3 regions of the Streptomyces sp. NPDC050988 genome follow, and region 1 is predicted to be linked to each of the others. Evidence: riboswitches for the same ligand, from Rfam matches in the RefSeq annotation. Region 1 holds a riboswitch; each other region holds the start of a gene.

Region 1 (6,152 bases):
CTGCTCGGAGGCGACCTCGACCGTCAGGCCGGCCTCCTCCAGCTCCTGCCTGGCGTCCTCCAGGTCGTCACCCACGACGTCGGGCACGTCCACCGGGTTGCCCTTGCTGACGGTGAGCGCGATCGCCGAACCGCCGCGGCGCTCGGTGCCCGCCCCAGGCTCCGTACGGATCACGAAACCCACCGGTACGTCGTCGCTGAAGCCCTTGGTGACCATGCCCGCCACCAGGCCCTCGTTCTTCAGGCGCTGCTTGGCCTTGTCCAGCGAGTAGCCCTCCAGGTCCGGCACGCGCACGATCTCGGGGCCCTTGGAGACCGTCAGGGTCACCGAGTCGTTGTCCCGGATCCGGGCGCCCGGCTTCGGGTCGCTGCTGATGACCCGGCCCGGCTTGACGGTGTCGCTGAAGCTGCGCTTGACGTCCTTCACGTCGAGACCGGCGCTCGTGAGCTGCCTCTTGGCCTGGGCCTCGGTTTTGGAGAGCACTCCAGGGACCGTGGTGAACTGGCCGGAGTTGATGTACCAGACGCCCGCGCCCAGGCCGAGGGCCAGCAGCACCGCGGCGACGATCGCGATCAGACCGCGACGGGGCGCCACCATGCGGCCTCCACGGCCGCGGCGCGGCGGTTCGGGCGGCGGGGACGGCAGGTAGCTCGTGCGGTTCAGCTCGGCGTCGTCGTCGTTCACCGGGAGGGGCCGCTGCACCGACAGCGAGAGCGGGATCACGCTCGTACGGTCGTCGGCGTTCTGGTGGTCCGTGGCGACCGCCTGCGGCGGGATGGCGTCCAGCTGGTCGGCGCTCAGTGCGTTCCGGGCGTCCAGGACCTGCGAGAGCAGCTCGACCGCGTCGTACGGACGGAGGTCGGGGTTGCGTGCGGTGGCCGTCGTGACCAGCTCGTCGAGCTCGTAGGCCAGGCCCGGCACGGACGCCGACGGCCGGGGCACGTCCTCGTGGAGGTGCTTGTAGAGCACGGTGGCGGGCGAGTCCCCGTAGTGCGGGCGGTCGCCGGTCAGCATCTCGAAGAGGAGGATGCCGCACGCGTACACGTCGACCCGGGGATCGGCCGTGCCGTTCTCTATCTGCTCGGGCGCGAGATACGACACCGTGCCGAGCACGGCCCCGGTCGTGCTGGTGACCGTGTCCACGGCCCGTACGAGACCGAAGTCCGCGACCTTCACCCGGCCGTCGTCCCCTATCAGGACGTTCTCCGGCTTCATGTCGCGGTGCACGAACCCGGCGCGGTGCGCGGCGCCGAGTGCGGCGAGGACCGGCTCCAGGACGTCGAGCGCGGCCCGCGGCTGCAGCGCTCCGCGCTCGCGCAGCACGTCGCGCAGGGTGCACCCGGCCACGTACTCCATCGCCAGATAGACGTAACTGCCGTCCGTGCCCTGGTCGAAGACCTGCACCACGTTCGGGTGCGCGAGCCGGGCGACCGACTTCGCCTCGCGGATGAAGCGGTCCACGAACGTGGCGTCGGCGGCCAGGCCCGGGTGCATCACCTTGAGCGCGAGCACCCGGTCCAGGCGGGTGTCCACGGCACGGTAGACCGTGGCCATCCCGCCGACGGCGATGCGCGCGTCGACGCGGTAGCGGCCGTCGAGCACGTGCCCGACGAGCGGGTCCTGAAGCGTCGTATCCACGCAGGTGAGTGTACGAGCCGCCACTGTCAACGCCGCCCGTACGGGCGATTCCGGGGCGCTACTGCAGCCGAGCTGTGACGCACGTCGCACGACGGCGACCGCGGTGCGGCATCCGTATTCGGACAGGCGTTCAGGCCAAGCGTCAGAAAGCAGGCCTTTCCGGGTCCAAACGGGCGACACCCTCCACAGGGGACGACGCCTCGGCGAAGTGACGGCGCGGAATGCGCCCCGCGCGGTACGCGAGCCGGCCCGCCTCGACCGCGTGCCGCATGCCCTCGGCCATCAGCACCGGCTCCTGCGCCCGGGTCACGGCCGAGGCGAGCATCACACCCGCGCACCCCAGCTCCATGGCGATCGCCGCGTCCGACGCCGTCCCTGCACCCGCGTCCAGGATCACCGGCACGCGCGCGTGCTCCACGATCAGCTGGAAGTTGTGCGGGTTGCGGATGCCGAGCCCGGACCCGATCGGCGAGCCGAGCGGCATGACCGCGGCGCACCCCACGTCCTCCAGCCTGCGGGCGAGCACCGGGTCGTCGTTCGTGTACGGGAGGACCGTGAAGCCGTCGTCGACCAGGGTCTCGGCGGCGTCGAGCAGCTCGATCGGGTCGGGCAGCAGGGTGCGCTCGTCGGCGATGACCTCCAGCTTGACGAGGTCCGTGCCGAGCGCCTCACGCGCGAGCCGGGCCGTCAGAACGGCCTCCCCGGCGGTGAAACAGCCCGCCGTGTTGGGCAGCACTCGGATGCCCAGCCGTTCGAGCACGGACAGCACCGAGCCGTGGGCCTTCGGGTTCACGCGGCGCATCGCGACCGTCGTCAGCTCGGTGCCGGACGCGACGAGTGAGCGCTCCAGGACGTCGAGGCTGGGCGCGCCACCGGTGCCCATGATCAGACGGGACGTGAAGGACGTACCGCCGAGGACGAAGGGATCGTCGGCCATGGGTCAGCCTCCTTGGACGGCGGTGAGGACTTCGACGCGGTCTCCCTCGGAGAGGAGGGTCTTCGACCACTGCGCGCGCGGGACGACGGTTTCGTTGAGTGCGGCGGCGACACCGGAGGGAGCCGCGGTGAGCGCTGCGACGAGGGTGTCCAGGGCCGTGTCCGGGGCCAGCTGCCGCCGCTCCCCGTTGACGAAGATGCTCATGCTCATGCGGGCTGCTCCGAGAGTGCGGCGGCACCGAACCGCCTGGGTGTGAACGGGCGGGCCTCGTCCGGGAGTTCACCGGTGGTCAGGGCGTGCGCCATCACGTCCCCGGTGACGGGCGTGAGGAGTACGCCGTTGCGGTAGTGGCCGGTCGCGAGCAGGAGACCGGGGAGTTCGGTCGGGCCGAGCAGGGGCGCGTTGTCGGGGGAGCCCGGGCGCAGTCCGGCCCGTGTCTCGGTGAGCGGCAGCTCGGTGATGCCGGGGACGAGTTCGTGGGCGTCCCGCAGCAGCTCGTACACGCCGCCGGCGGTCACCGTGGTGTCCCAGCCCAGCTCCTCGCTGGTCGCGCCGACGACCAGTTCGCCGCTCTCCCGCGGCACCAGATAGATGTGGTTGCCGCGGACGACGGCACGCACGCTGCGGCTCAGGAAGGGCGCGTACCGTTTCGGGACCGTCAGCCGCAGCACCTGTCCCTTCACGGGGCGCACCGGCGGCAGCACGTTGTCGGGGACGCCCGCGAAGCGTCCGCTGAGACTGCCCGCGGCGAGGACGACCTGGCCCGCCGACAGCTCGGTGCCGTCCGGCGTGACGACTCCGACGGCCCGGTCCCGTACGACAGTCAGGCGGTCGGCCCACGTCCGGTGGAAGGTCACTCCGGCCCGCTCGCAGGCCGTGACCAGGGCCCCGGAGAGCCGCCGCGGATCGATCTGGTGGTCGCCGTCGACCCGGAGCCCGCCGCGCACGCCCGGCGCGAGCATCGGCTCCAGACGCCGGCACTCGCGGCCGCTGAGCCACTCCGACTCCAGGCCCGACCGGCGTTGCAGGGCGTGGACTTCGCGCAGATGGGCGCGGTCGTCGGCGTCGAGCGCGACCGCCAGCGCGCCGCACTGCCGGTATCCGAGGTCCTGGCCGGTGGCCTCGGTCAGCTCGGCCGCGAAGTCCGGATAGCGGCGCGCCGAGGCCAGATTGAGGCCGAGCAGGGTCTGCTCGCCGTAGTGGAGTTCGGTGACGGCGGCCAGCATCCCAGCGGCGACCTGCGCGGCGCCGCCGCCGGGCTCCGGGTCCACGAGCGCGGTCGTGAACCCGCGCTGCGCGGCCCGCCAGGCCGTGACGAGGCCGATGATCCCGCCCCCGACGACCAGGACGTCTGCCGTGCGCCTTCTATCGGGCGCATCGGGCGCATCGGGCCTATCGGGTGCTACGGGTGTCTCCGGTGTACGCGACATGGGCGTCCAGCCCCTCCCTTCGCCGGCATGACCCGGATCAGGTTCGTACGGTCGGAGGCCGTCCCAGCCTCCCTCTCAGCCCGGTGCGTCCGGACTCCCGCGAGTGCTTTACGTTGGCCACCCTAGCCCTTCGCCCCAACAGCCTGTAAGGGAGCCTTCACGCATGGCCCGCTCGCTCGACGGACTCCTCCTCTCTCCGGTCGCGGACCAGGCGCCGGGCCAGGTGGGCACCCGTACCCGGTTCGCCTACCACGAGAAGGACGGCGAGATCTGGGCCGAGTACGCGGGCGGCGACGTCGTACGCGGCCATCTCGTGGGCACGCGCGCGGGCGACCGGCTCGACTTCCGGTACGTGCAGCTGAAGGTCGACGGCAGCACCTCGTCCGGGCACTGCGTGTCCCAGGTCCTCGAACTGCCCGACGGGCGGGTGCGCCTGGAGGAGACCTGGGAGTGGGAGTCGCAGGAGGGCAGCGGGACAAGTGTGGTCGAAGAGGTCACCGAAGCCTGACGCTGTGCAACAGCTCACCGATCGCGCCCCCTGACCGACGATTTCACCAGTGTCTATGGTGATCGTGTGAGTGAGCAGACGCAGGGACGGAGCCCGGCGGCGCGACGGAGCGCCGTGATCGCCGGGGCGGGCATGGCCGGCGTACAGACCGCCGTCGCCCTGCGGGAGAGGGGCTTCGCCGGAAGCGTGACCCTGATCGGCGCGGAGCCCCATCAGCCGTACGACCGGCCCTCGCTGTCCAAGGCCGTACTGCTCGGCAAGGCCGAGGGCTCCGCCTTCGACGTCGACTTCGAGGCGCTCGACGTGGAGCTCCGCCTGGGGCTCGAAGTGACCGGCGTGCACCCCTCGCGGCATGAACTCGACACGGCCGACGGCCCGGTTCCGTACGACGTCCTCGTCATCGCCACCGGTGCCGAGCCGATCCAACTGCCGGGCGCCCAGGGCGTACCCGGCGTCCATCTGCTGCGCACGCTCGACGACGCCGAGCGGCTGCGCCCCGTCCTCGCACGGCAGCACGACATCGTGGTGGTGGGCGCGGGCTGGATCGGCGCCGAGTTCGCCACGGCGGCGCGCGAGGCGGGCTGCGCGGTGACCGTCGTGGAGGCCGCCGACCGGCCGCTGGCCGGTGTGCTGCCCGAGGAGGTGGCCGCTCCGATGGCCGCCTGGTACGCGGACAGCGGGGCGGTGTTGCGCACCCACGCGCGCGTGGAGCACGTCGAGTCCGGCGAGGTGGTGCTCGACGACGGCTCACGGCTGCCAGCGGGTGCCGTCGTCGTGGGCATCGGGGCGCGGCCCGCCACGGCCTGGCTGGCCGGTTCCGGGATCGAGCTGGGCGCCCGTCGCGAGATCGTCGCGGACGACCACCTGCGCACCTCCGCCCCGGACGTGTACGCGGTCGGTGACTGCGCCTCGTTCCCGTCCGGCCGCTACGGGGAGCGCCTGCTCGTCCACCACTGGGACAACGCCCTCCAGGGCCCGCGCACGGTCGCCGCGAACATCGTCGGTGAGACGTCCGTCACGTACGACCCCGTGCCGTACTTCTGGTCCGAGCAGTTCGGCCGCTTCGTCCAGTACGCGGGCCATCACGGGTCCGCCGACGCCCTGGTCCGGCGCGGTGACCCGGCCGGACCGTCCTGGTCGGTGTGCTGGCTCCGCGAGAACCGCCTGGTCGCGGTCCTGGCGGTGGGACGGCCTCGGGACCTGGCACAGGGCAGGCGGCTGATCGAGGCGGGCACGCCGATGGATTCCGGGCTTCTGTCCGACCCCGCGCTGCCGCTCAAGGGCGCGACCGCGTAGACGCTCCGCCGGGCCGCACGGCTGGAGGCCGCCGGGCCGCACGGGGCTGGAGGTCGTTTGGTGTCTGCGGGCCGTCCGTGGCTGGTCGCGCAGTTCCCCGCGCCCCTGACGGGGCTGCGGCCCAGGTGCGAAAGGGGCAGCGGGGCCGCGGGCGTGACACGGTCGCACCGGCCCGGGTACCGACTGTCAGTCCGAGATGGCAGGCTTGTGTTCGTGACCGAGATTGACGCAAAGATCGATGCTCTCGTCCCCGCCTGGCTCACCCTCCCCGACATCGCCGAACAGCTCGGTGTCGAGGTGACCCGCGTCCGGCAACTGGTCAAGGAAGGCCAGCTCATCGCCG
Region 2 (6,152 bases), on a different contig from region 1:
GATCCAGCAACTCCCGGACGCGTACTGCCTGTTGGTCCATCGACTCACCGTGCATCCGCAGCCCGAAGGCAACGTTGCCGCCCACGTCGCGCTGCGGGAACAGCTGGTGGTCCTGGAACATCAGGCCGACACCGCGCTTGTGCGCGGGCACGCCGTGGAGGTCGTGGCCGTCCAGGAACACCCGTCCCTCGTCCAGGGGTTGGAGCCCCGCGACCGCCCGCAGCAGCGTCGACTTGCCGCTGCCGCTGGGCCCGAGCACGCACACGATCTCGTGCTCGGCGACATCGAGCCCGACGGAGTCGAGCACGGCCCGCCCACCGAACCGTACGGTCGCGCCAACGAGTTCGAGCTTTGCGTCGCGCATGGTCAGAACTCCCCGGTCCGGTCGGTGCGAAGGCGTTCGAGAACGAGCAGCGCCACCGCGCACACCACCATCAAGATCGTCGAAAGTGCCATGGCCTGCCCGTAGTTGAGCTCCCCGGCCCGCCCGAGCAGCCGTGCCACGGCGACCGGCAGTGTCGGGTTGTCGGGCCGCGCGATGAAGACGGTCGCGCCGAACTCGCCCAGCGACACGGCGAAGGCGAACCCGGCCGCGATCAGCAGCGCCCGCCGCACCATGGGCAGATCGACCTCGCGCCACACCCGCCACGGCGAGGCCCCGAGCACCGCCGCCGCCTCGCGCAGCCGTCCGTCCACCGCCCGCAGCACGGGCAGCATGGTCCGTACGACGAAGGGGACACCCACCAGCGCCTGCGCGAGCGGCACGAGGATCCAGGTGCTCCGGAGGTCCAGCGGAGGCTCGTCGAGCGCGATGAGGAAGCCGAACCCGACGGTCACGGCGGAGACGCCGAGCGGCAGCATCAGCAGGGCGTCGAAGCCCCGTACGAGACGGCCGGCGTCCCGGCGGGTGAGGGCGGCGGCCGCGAGTCCGCCGATCAGCAGGGCGATGGCGGTGGCGGCGAGAGCGTACTGCAGCGAGTTGCCGACGGCCTCGATCGGCGGCACGAGGAAAATGCCGCCTTCGTCGCTGGTCAGCGCCTTGTAGTAGCCGAATCCGGGGGCGTCGAGGGACCGCTCGACCAGCACGGCCAGTGGCAGCACCAGCAGGACGGCGATGGTGGCGAGGACGCCGGTGAGCAGTGCCCACTGCCCGGCGCCGCGCGGCCGTCGTGCCGTCGCGGACGCGTCGACCAGGCGCAGGGCGGTCTCCCGCCGCCGTACCGTCCACGCGTGGACGGCGAGGATCGCGCCGACCGCCACGAACTGGACGAGGGTGAGGACGGCGGCCGTCGAGAGGTCGAAGATCTCCGAGGTCTGCCGGTAGATCTCGACTTCGAGCGTCGAGAAGGTCGGACCGCCGAGGATCTGCACCACACCGAACGAGGTGAAGGTGAAGAGGAAGACCATCAGCGCGGCGGCGGCGACCGCCGGCCCGAGCGCCGGAAGCGTCACCCGGCGCCAGGCGGCGAACCGTGAGGCGCCGAGCACCCGCGCGGCCTCCTCCTGACGCGGATCGAGCTGCGACCAGAGGCCGCCGACCGTGCGGACGACGACCGCGTAGTTGAAGAAGACGTGCGCGAGCAGGATCGCCCACACGGTCGTGTCGAGCCGTACGCCCCACAACTCGTCCAGGAGTCCGCCGCGGCCGAGCAGCGCCAGGAACGCCGTGCCGACAACCACGGTCGGCAGCACGAACGGCACGGTGACGACGGCCCGCAGGACCTGCTTGCCCCTGAAATCGAAGCGCGCGAACACGTACGCGCCGGGGAGTGCGATCAGCAGCGTGAGCGCGGTCGAGGCGAGCGCCTGCCAGGTCGTGAACCACAGGACGTGCCGGATGTCGGACTGTGCGAGCACATCGCCGATCCGCCCGAACCGCCAGACCCCGTCGATCTTGAGCCCGCGTGCCGTGATCGCCGCGACCGGGTAGGCGAAGAAGAGCCCGAAGAACGCGACGGGCACGGCCATGAGACCGAGCCGGGCCGCGCTCCCCGTACGCGGGCGCGTGCGAGGGCGCGGACGGAGGCGCGGACGCCGGCTCGCGGGCGGCTCCGCCTCCGCGCGGGGCTCTACTTCAGTACGAGCGAGGTCCATGACTTGACCCACTCGTCACGGTTGTCGGCGATCTTGGCGGGGTCGAGGGTCTCGGGGCTCTTGGCGGCCGGCCCGAACTTCGTGAACTCGGCGGGCACCTTCGCACCCTCGACGACCGGGTACACGAACATGTTCAGCGGCATGTCCTCCTGGAAGGCCTTGCCGACCAGGAAGTCGATGAGCGCCTTGCCACCCTTGGTGTTCTTCGCGTTGCTCAGCAGGCCCGCGTACTCGACCTGGCGGAAGCAGGTGCCGTCCGCGACCCCGGTCGGCGCGGTCTTCGGCTTCGGGTCGGCGTAGATGACCTCGGCGGGCGGCGACGAGGCGTACGAGACGACGAGCGGCCGGTCGCCCTTGGCCTCCTTGCCGCCGGCGGACCCGGAGAACTCCACGTTGTAGGCCTGCTCCCAGCCGTCGACGACCTTCACTCCGTTGGCCTTGAGCTTCTTCCAGTAGCCCTCCCAGCCCGCGTCCCCGTACTTGGCGGCGGTGCCGAGCAGGAACCCGAGGCCGGGCGAGGACGTGGACGCGTTCTCGGTGACGAGAAGATCCTTGTACTCGGGCTTGATCAGATCGTCGAAGGACGTCGGCGGGGCCAGCTTGTGCTTGCTGAAGTAGGCCTTGTCGTAGTTGACGCAGATGTCACCGGAGTCGATGGGCGTGACGCGGTGCTTGTCCTGGTCGACCCGGTACTCGGCCTTGATGCCATCGGCGCCCTTGGCCTCGTACGACTGGAACAGCCCGTTGTCGAGCGCCCGCGACAGCAGGGTGTTGTCGACGCCGAAGAAGACGTCGCCCTGCGGGTTGTCCTTGGTGAGGATGGCCTTGTTGACGGCCGTACCGGCGTCGCCGTCCTTGAGGACCTTGACCTTGTAACCGGACGCCTTCTCGAACTCCTTCAGTACTGCCTTGGTGTAGGCGAAGGAGTCATGGCTGACGAGGGTGACGGTCTTGGACCCGGAGCCCTCGTCGCCGGAGTCGGACGAACCGCACGCGGCGAGCGCGGCGAAGCCGAGCCCGGTGACCGCGACCACGGCCGTGAACTTCCTGGTGGTGGTGCTCACTGAATTCCTCCTGGGGGTGACCAGGAAGAGACGCGGCCCTGCCCGGGACCTCGGTCGGATCCCGGGCAGGGCGCAACAGCTTGAGTAGTGACCGAACTTCCTACCCAGAATGACCTGGGCAAGGTTCAGAGGGTCTGCGGGCTGTCCCGCACTCTCAGCGCTGTGGCGCTCCCCTGTCGGAATATGAAGATGTACGTACGTCCGCCAGACTACCGCTCGGTCGCCGCGAGCTGCCCGCAGGCCCCGTCGATCTCCTGGCCACGGGTGTCCCGGACGGTGACGGGCACACCATGGGCGGCGATCGCCTCGACGAACGCCTTCTCGTCCTCGGGCCGCGAGGCCGTCCACTTGGAGCCGGGTGTCGGGTTCAGCGGAATCAGGTTCACGTGCACGGGCTTGCCCTTGAGCAGCCGCCCGAGCCGGTCACCACGCCACGCCTGGTCGTTGATGTCACGGATGAGCGCGTACTCGATGGAGAGCCGGCGCCCCGACTTCGCCGCGTACTCCCATCCGGCGTCCAGCACTTCCCGTACCTTCCACCGCGTGTTCACGGGCACGAGCGTGTCACGCAGCTCGTCGTCCGGTGCGTGCAGGGAGATGGCGAGGCGGCACTTGAAGCCCTCGTCGGCGAACCGGTTGATGGCGGGGACGAGACCGACCGTGGAGACGGTGATCCCCCGCTGCGACAGCCCGAGCCCGTCCGGCTCCGGGTCGGTGAGGGCCCGGATCGACTGGACGACCCGCTTGTAGTTGGCCAGCGGCTCGCCCATGCCCATGAAGACGATGTTGCTGAGCCGGGCCGGCCCACCGGGAATCTCCCCGTCCCGCAGCGCCCGCATCCCGTCCACGATCTGGTGCACGATCTCGGCGCTGGACAGATTCCGGTCGAGACCGGCCTGCCCGGTCGCACAGAACGGACAGTTCATCCCGCAGCCCGCCTGAGAGCTGATGCACATGGTGACCCGGTCCGGGTACCGCATCAGCACGGACTCGACGAGCGTGCCGTCGAAGAGCCGCCAGAGGGTCTTGCGGGTGGTGTCCCCATCGGTGGAGAGATGCCGCACGACCGTCATCAGCTCGGGCAGCAGCGCCTCCTGCAGCTTGGCGCGCGATCCCGCGGGGATGTCGGTCCACTGCTCCGGGTCGTGCGCGTACCGCGCGAAGTAGTGCTGCGACAGCTGCTTGGCACGAAACGGCTTCTCACCGACCGCGGCAACCGCCTCCTTACGCTCGGCAGGCGTGAGATCAGCAAGGTGCCGCGGCGGCTTCTTGGCTCCGCGGGGGGCAACGAAAGTGAGTTCTCCGGGCTTAGGCATGGCTGTACCAGTGTCGCAGATCGATTCGTGTGACCGGGGCCACGAGCCGTGCGCGGTGGTCGTCAGCGGCCGTACCGCTGCCGCGGGCCTGGTCCCGGAAGTCGAGAAGGGCGGCAGGTGTGAGTCCGCGCGCGAGCACGGTATTCACGCGCTGAGGCACTTCTACGCGTCGAGTGAGTCGTCGGAAGCGACCTGCTCCGCTTCCTCGTATACGTACCTCGACAGGATCGCGTCAAGCATGACCATGGCCAGCAGGATGAGAGTCCCCAGGAACAGCATCAACGCAAGGTCGGGGTCCTTGTCCTGCCCGCCGTTGGCAGACCACCAGAGGACCCGAGCGATGGAAATGACCATCACCGGGAAAGGCGCCAGCCACAACACCCGGGCGGCGCGCGTCATTTGTCCGTTGCCCTTGGCTCGGTACGAATGGAGTTGGACCGATGCAGCGATCAAGATCGCGCCGTCGACGCCCGCGATGAGAGCCGCATAATCCTGACTCATCTCAAGACTCACTTGTCCCCCGGTTCAGCCCGTTCACGGCTTACCTGTGAGAGGCGATCACGTCGCCTCGCGGGGGTCAATGGTCAGGTACGGCCGTACGACGGTACGCCGTCTCAGGCGCGAGCTCAGCTGCGCGGCCGAGCGTCCAGGAACCGGTGGACGGACTCCGTCATATTCGCCACGAACGCGTCACGGGTCCGGTCGGAGACCAGTTCCAGGGACAGATATGGGTTGAGGTCCTCCAGCTCGACGAGGAGCAGCGCGCCCTCCCAGGTGCGGCAGGCGTCCACGCGCTGGATGCCGTGGTCGAGGGTGTTCCAGTCGATGAAGCTCCGGGCGAAGGCCAGGTCGGTGTCGGTGGGCTCGTAGGGATCGAGGACCCAGCGCTGCTCGGGATCGGGGGCGTGAAGGGCGTACTGGAAGGCGTCGTCGACGTAGTAGAAGGACACTTCGTAGCGGAAGTCGATGCGCGGCTGGACCAGGATGTCGCCGTAGGCGAGGCCGTCGAGCTGCTCGCGGGGCACGAAGGCCAGGCCGATGGAGTCAGCGCCCACCTTCGGCTTGACCGCGTACTGGTCGGCCTCGGGCAGCAGGTGCAGGTCCTCGGACCGGTCGACCGTGGGGATGACCGGGTGTCCGGCAGCGGTCAGATCCAGCAGGTACTGCTTGCCGGACATGTCTCCGCGGCCGGTCAACGGGTTGTAGACCCGGGCGCCGTCGGCCGTGGCCCGCGCCCGGAACGCGTCGTACTCCTCCCGGTAATGCAGCACCGGCCCGCTGTTGCGGACCACGACAACATCGAAGGCGTCCATCAACGCGGCGGCCTCCAGCGGGTGGCACAGGGCGACATCGAAGTCGTCGCGCAGTCGGGAGGTCAGGAAGATGTCCTCGTCGCAGTAGCGCCGCCCCCGGGCCGGGTAAGCCAGATCGGTTACGTACAGAGCTCTACGGCGGTCCGGCATCGCACATCTCCTTAAGCGGTGCGACAAACCTACCCATCCCGCAGGTCACGGCCTGGGACAGGCGGGTGGCCGTGGGCTGCCGGCGGGTTCAAGTCCGAAGCCGCGGGAAGCCGGGCCCTGTCCCAACGGTCACACCTGGACCTACAATCGAACTCGTGTACGAATATGTGTCTCGCCCGGATCATCGGCGCAGCGACCGCGATCGGCTGGTCCGG
Region 3 (6,152 bases), on a different contig from region 1:
GCTGGGCACACTCTCGCTCTCTATCAGCATCTGAAAACTCACTCCTTGTGATCTGGTGTGTACGTTCAGCAAGATGCCAGCAGTGTCAGGTGGATGATTCCCGGCCAGTCGAAGGCGAACGACGGGGTAGGCGATGCGCGAGTCGGTAGTACAGGCAGAGGTCATGATGAGCTTCGTCGTCTCGGAGGAGCTCTCCTTTCGCATCCCGGTGGAGCTGCGCTACGAGACCTGTGATCCCTATGCCGTGCGGCTGACCTTCCACCTGCCCGGTGACGCGCCGGTCACCTGGGCCTTCGGCCGGGAGCTGCTGATCGACGGGGTGGGCCGGGCGTGCGGGGACGGCGACGTGCACATCGCTCCCGCCGACACCGAGGGGTTCGGCGATGTGCTGATCCGGCTTCAAGTGGGCGGTGACCACGCGTTGTTCCGCTGTGGGACGGCGCCGTTGCTGGCGTTCCTGGACCGTACGGACCGGCTGGTGCCGCTGGGCCAGGAGCGTTCCCTCGCGGACTTCGACACACACCTCGACGAGGCGCTGAACCGCATCCTGGCGGAGGAACAGAGCGCTGGGTGAAGTGATACGGGGCTGGGGCAGGCGCAACGCCGCCTCGTTGTACGTCGTCCCGTACGCGTGTGACACGTGCTCATCCCACCCGGCTTTGCCGTACGTCATCCGGCTTGTTGCCTCGCGGCTACGCGGACTGCCGTAACGCTTCTTCTCAGCTCTCAGCTCTCGACCCTCGGCGACCGGATCCGGCAGGCGCCGGGTTCAGTGCTTGCGGCGGCGGCCGCTCCCGCCACGCAGAGGCGCCCTGGCGCCCGACTGGGGCTGTGGCTGGGGCTGCGGCTGTTCCTGTTGTGCCGGGGCGGCGGGGCCCGGGCGGTCCGCCGAGACGACCAGCGCGGCGAGAACCGTGGTCACCGGCACGGAGGCGACCAGTCCGATCGAGCCGACGAGCGTGCGCACGATCTCCTCGGCGACCAACTCGCTGTTGGCCACCGTCCCCACGCTGCTCTGCGCGATGGAGAAGAGCAGCAGCAGCGGCAGTGCGGCGCCGGCGTAGGCGAGGACGAGCGTGTTGACGACCGACGCGATGTGGTCGCGGCCGATACGGATGCCCGCGCGGTACAGCCCGCGCCAGCCCATCGTCGGATTGGCCTCGTGCAGCTCCCAGACCGCCGACGTCTGCGTCACCGTCACGTCGTCGAGCACACCCAGCGAACCGATGATGATGCCCGCGAGCAGCAGACCGCTCATGTCGATGGACGGATACAGCCCGTGGATCAGCCCGGTGTTGTCGTCCGTGTTGCCGGTCAGCGCCGCCCAGTCGATGAACAGTGAGCCGAGCAGCCCGATCAGCAACAGGGAGAGCAGGGTGCCGAGCACCGCCACCGACGTACGGGCCGACAGCCCATGGCACAGATAGAGCGCGATCAGCATGATGGCGCTCGCCCCGACCACCGCCACGACCAGGGGGTTCGAGCCTTGCAGGATCGCGGGGAGGATGAAGAACGTCAGGATGAGGAAGCTGGCGGCCAGTGCGACCAGTGCCATGACGCCGCGCATCCGGCCCACCACGACCACGGCGACGGCGAAGATCCCGGCGAGCAGCGTCATCGGGAGCTTGCGGTTCACGTCGGTGACCGAGTACTGGAGTTCCTTGGGGGCGTCCGGCGCATACGCGACGATCACCTTCTGGCCCTGCTCCAGCTGTCGCGAGGAGTCCGGCTGGACGATCTCCGTGAACGTACGGCCCTTGTCCTTGCCGGTGTCGACCCGCACCGTCGCCTTCTTGCAGCTGCCGGTCGCCTGTTGCTGTGCCGACGAGCCCTCGGCGGTCGACGTGTCGCCGGTCGGCGTCTCCCCCGAGGCGTTCACCGACTTGCAGTCGACCTTGTCGACCTTGGTCACAGTGGCCTGCTGCGTCTGCCGGTCGAAGCCGACACCGGTGCGCTCGTGCCCCGGGGCGCCGCCGGGCCAGAGCACCACGAGGCCGACGACGACCGCCGCCGCGAAGGGGATCAGCACGGCCGCGATGACCTTGCGCAGGTGCATCGAGACAGGCGCGGCGGGTCCGTGACTGTGCGAGTGGCCGTGCCCGCCGCCACCCGATCCGCCACCGTCACCACCGCCGGGCCGGTCTCCGCCGCCGCCCGGTCCGGGGCCGTGGGGGCCGTGCCCAGGTCCGCCGCCGTGACCGTGGCCGTCGTGGCCGTGTCCGTGGGGCGGTTCGGACGGCGGGATTGGGGGCTGCTGCGTCGTGGTCACCGACCGATCATCGCAAGAACGGCCCGGGCCCACTGTTCACCGCGCCACATCTGACGCTAGCGTGGGGGCACCTTTGCACACGCGGGAGCTCGGAGCACCGGGCTGAGAGGGCGCTGACCTCCGTAGACGCGATGTTTCACGTGGAACATCGCCGGACGGAAATCGCTGCGTCGACCGCCGAACCTGTTACCGGGTAATGCCGGCGTAGGGAGTAGGTCTCATGACCAACAAGGACGTACGCACGCCTGCCTCCAGCCTGACGGACGGGGCGTTCGCCTCGGCCGAGAGCGGTGGAGTGACTGCTTCGCCCGAGAACGGCGAGGCCGGGAAGTCCATCGGCTGGCACAAGGCGTATGTCGAGGGTTCGCGCCCCGACCTGCGCGTGCCGGTCCGCCAAGTGCACCTCACCAACGGGCAGTCGGTCACTCTGTACGACACCTCCGGCCCGTACACCGATCCGACCGTCGACACCGACGTGCGCAGGGGCCTCGGGGCCCTCCGGGCCAACTGGATCATTGCCCGCGGCGACACCGAGGAGTACGCGGGCCGACCAATCCGCCCCGAGGACGACGGGATCAAGCACACCTCGCCGAGGGGCGGACTGCGCAATCTCGACGCGGTCTTCCCGGGGCGGCCGCGCCAGCCCCGGCGCAGCCGCGACGGCCAGGCGGTGACGCAACTCGCGTACGCCAGGCGGGGTGAGGTCACGCCGGAGATGGAGTACGTGGCCATCCGGGAGAACGTTTCTCCCGAGGTCGTCCGCGAGGAGATCGCGGCGGGCCGGGCCGTGCTGCCGGCCAACGTCAACCACCCGGAGATCGAGCCGATGATCATCGGCAAGCGGTTCCTGGTGAAGGTCAACGCCAACATCGGCAACTCCGCGGTCACTTCCTCCATCGAGGAGGAGGTGGAGAAGATGACCTGGGCGACCCGCTGGGGCGCCGACACGGTCATGGACCTGTCCACCGGCCGCAATATCCACACCACCCGCGAGTGGGTGCTGCGGAACTCCCCCGTCCCCATCGGCACGGTCCCGCTCTACCAGGCGCTGGAGAAGGTCGACGGGCGGGCCGAGGAGCTGACCTGGGAGATCTACAAGGACACGGTCGTCGAGCAGGCCGAGCAGGGTGTGGACTACATGACCGTCCACGCGGGCGTGCGGCTGCCGTTCGTCCCGCTGACCGCGAACCGCAAGACCGGCATCGTCTCGCGCGGCGGCTCGATCATGGCGGCCTGGTGCCTGGCGCACCACAAGGAGTCGTTCCTGTACGAGAACTTCGAGGAACTCTGCGAGATCCTCGCGGCGTACGACGTCACGTACTCGCTCGGCGACGGACTCCGGCCCGGGTCGATCGCGGACGCCAACGACGCAGCGCAGTTCGCGGAGTTGAGGACGCTCGGGGAACTCAACAGGGTCGCGAAGCGTTTCAACGTACAGACCATGATCGAGGGCCCGGGGCATGTCCCGATGCACAAGATCAAGGAGAACATCGACCTTCAGCAGGAGATCTGTGATGAAGCTCCGTTCTATACGCTCGGCCCGCTGACGACGGACGTCGCGCCGGCGTACGACCACATCACCTCCGGCATCGGTGCCGCGATGATCGCCTGGTGGGGCACGGCCATGCTCTGCTACGTCACGCCCAAGGAGCACTTGGGCCTGCCCAACCGTGACGACGTCAAGACGGGCGTCATCACCTACAAGATCGCGGCCCATGCGGCCGACCTCGCCAAGGGACATCCGGGCGCACAGGAGTGGGACGACGCGTTGTCGGACGCCCGCTTCGAGTTCCGCTGGGAGGACCAGTTCAACCTGGCCCTCGACCCCGACACGGCCCGGGAGTTCCATGACGAGACCCTCCCGGCCGAGCCCGCCAAGACGGCGCACTTCTGCTCCATGTGCGGGCCGAAGTTCTGCTCGATGAAGATCAGCCACAGCATCACCGAACAGTTCGGTGGCACCGCGGCCGCTGGCGCGACAGCCGAGGAGGTCGCTGAGGGGATGCTCCAGAAGTCGAAGGAGTTCGCGGCGAGCGGCAACAGGGTGTACCTGCCCATGGCCGACTGATTCCGGCCCGCTGTCCGTCCCTTTCTCGTAGGCCCCGACCATCCAGGCCGGGGCCCTGCGGAGGAACACGACGCCTCGCTCCAAGTCGTAACGGTAGAGAGAAGATCGCGCACGACGTGATCAACTTCCCTACCCCGCCTGGCATGGGCGGGATCGATGTGGCCAACGGAGTTGTCGGCGCTGTGCTGGGGATGCTGTTCGCGGTGCTGTTCCAGCAACCCCTGCAGAACGGCTGGTACAGGCTGCGAACCCGCTCGACCCGTGCCGTACGCACCCTCAGGCAGCGGGAAGAGTCCAGTCCGGCGTGGAGAACCTTCTCGCTGGGGCCGCTTCACGCCTCGGCCCTGATCGTCGAAGGGGACGGGGAATCATCCATATCCGCTGAATCCGTCTATATCCAAGTACTCGACGAGGAGATCGAGCTGCCTTCGGACATGGCCGGCTGGCGGGCCGAACGGTAGGCCCCACTCGCACCGGCGCTCTTCCACCTCGCCCTGGTGCATGTCTACAACCGCACACCGGTCGAGCGAGCGACCGCGCAGATCGTTCGGCGCATGTAGAAACGGAACGAAGGCACGGGATGAAGGCATGGCACGGAGGCGCGGCATGGAGGCGTGCCACGAGGGCACGGCACGGAGGTACCGCACCTGCTGGAACGCGGCCGTCGCGGGCGCAGTGCCCGCGACGCTGCGGCCGGTCGGGCCTCTCTCCGCCTGGCCGCGCCCGGTTGCCCGCCCCACATGGGGCCGGGCCCGGGCGAGGGCGGGGCTACTCCGGCTGGTGCTCCGGCCCCCCGAAGTCGGGGCTGCTGAAGTCCGGGCTGGAGAAGCTGGGGCGGGGCCCCGCTGTCGGGCCGCCGTCCGGGCTGCTGAAGCCTGGCCGGTTGTAGCCGAGCTGGGGCATCCGGCTGATCGGCGCCGACGGCTTCGTACGGCCGAGGGCGGCCGTGCCCGGGTCGGCGAGGGCCTCCCTGAGGAACGGCATGATGCCGCGCTCCAGAAGGGCGTCGTGCCAGGCTTCCCTGGCCCGGTTCACCTCTTCGCTGCGTTCGCCGTGCGCGTCGGCCTGGAGTGAACTGGCGCCGTTGCGCAGGGCGGCGAGCAGGAGACCGACCGCGGCCACCAGGATCGTGACGGCCGTGATGGCTCCGAACACCCACCCGGTGGTGAGGAGGGTCTGGGCGATGCCCGGCTGGGGGTCGAGCATCTTCAGGATGTAGCCGACGAGCAGGAAGATCGCCGCGGCGGTGCCGGCGAGGACGGGGGCGAGCACGGCGACGACCGCCGCGGCACCCGCCCCGGCGGTCTCGGCGACCTCCCCCATGGTCGTGGCGAGCCCGACCGCGCCCGTGGCCGGATCCGTGGTGCTGCTGGATCCTTCGCGGACCGGAGGGGTGGACGGCGCCGGCTGGCGCAGTTCCTCGCGGACCTTCACATAGTGCTGGTACTCGGTCGCCGCGGCCGCCGTGATGAGAGCGGTGGCGTTGAGGGCCATCGTGCGCAGTTGTTCGGGGTTGAGCCGCTGACCGACAGCGGCGAGTTCCGGACGGTGTGGTGCGGAGCGCAGCGCCTCATCGAGGATCCGCTCGTACTCTTGGCGGTCCTCGCTCAGCAGGTGCTGCGGAACGCTGTTCATGTGCATCCCCCGATGCTCCGTAGGGCTTGGGGCTCGGCATGCTGACGAGCCGTCGGGCAGAAACGGAGGGGAGCCTGCTACGGATAAGCCGATGGTAGAGCGGTGACGGCACACGGTGACAGGGGGTTTCCAGAATTTGCCCCTGTGTTGCGCTTGTCCTCCGTCGGGGGACGCCTGCCC

What was found. A riboswitch is a leader RNA that binds a small molecule or an ion and turns the genes downstream of it on or off. The one in region 1 is predicted to bind thiamine pyrophosphate.
Region 2: it holds a riboswitch for thiamine pyrophosphate, as region 1 does, so the genes downstream of both, ACIBEI_RS30765 (thiamine ABC transporter substrate binding subunit) here and thiO (glycine oxidase ThiO) in region 1, are expected to answer to the same signal.
Region 3: it holds a riboswitch for thiamine pyrophosphate, as region 1 does, so the genes downstream of both, thiC (phosphomethylpyrimidine synthase ThiC) here and thiO (glycine oxidase ThiO) in region 1, are expected to answer to the same signal.

What each region holds. Positions count from the first base shown of each region.
Region 1 covers NZ_JBITFQ010000016.1:83,927-90,078, forward strand. The annotation lists gene pknB (Stk1 family PASTA domain-containing Ser/Thr kinase) at 1-1,638, opposite strand, end outside; gene ACIBEI_RS29620 (thiazole synthase) at 1,781-2,575, opposite strand; gene thiS (sulfur carrier protein ThiS) at 2,579-2,779, opposite strand; gene thiO (glycine oxidase ThiO) at 2,782-4,005, opposite strand; TPP riboswitch at 4,003-4,116, opposite strand; gene ACIBEI_RS29635 (hypothetical protein) at 4,169-4,513, shown strand; gene ACIBEI_RS29640 (NAD(P)/FAD-dependent oxidoreductase) at 4,580-5,809, shown strand; gene ACIBEI_RS29645 (helix-turn-helix domain-containing protein) at 6,023-6,152, shown strand, end outside.
Region 2 covers NZ_JBITFQ010000017.1:145,421-151,572, reverse strand. The annotation lists gene ACIBEI_RS30775 (ABC transporter ATP-binding protein) at 1-364, opposite strand, end outside; gene ACIBEI_RS30770 (ABC transporter permease) at 367-2,094, opposite strand; gene ACIBEI_RS30765 (thiamine ABC transporter substrate binding subunit) at 2,070-3,158, opposite strand; TPP riboswitch at 3,238-3,343, opposite strand; gene rlmN (23S rRNA (adenine(2503)-C(2))-methyltransferase RlmN) at 3,368-4,474, opposite strand; gene ACIBEI_RS30755 (hypothetical protein) at 4,467-4,622, opposite strand; gene ACIBEI_RS30750 (hypothetical protein) at 4,637-4,975, opposite strand; gene ACIBEI_RS30745 (hypothetical protein) at 5,101-5,937, opposite strand; gene ACIBEI_RS30740 (hypothetical protein) at 6,093-6,152, shown strand, end outside.
Region 3 covers NZ_JBITFQ010000012.1:245,110-251,261, reverse strand. The annotation lists gene ACIBEI_RS26260 (IclR family transcriptional regulator) at 1-34, shown strand, start outside; gene ACIBEI_RS26255 (SsgA family sporulation/cell division regulator) at 134-574, shown strand; gene ACIBEI_RS26250 (YibE/F family protein) at 770-2,269, opposite strand; TPP riboswitch at 2,341-2,497, shown strand; gene thiC (phosphomethylpyrimidine synthase ThiC) at 2,490-4,337, shown strand; gene ACIBEI_RS26240 (hypothetical protein) at 4,481-4,798, shown strand; gene ACIBEI_RS26235 (hypothetical protein) at 5,106-5,978, opposite strand.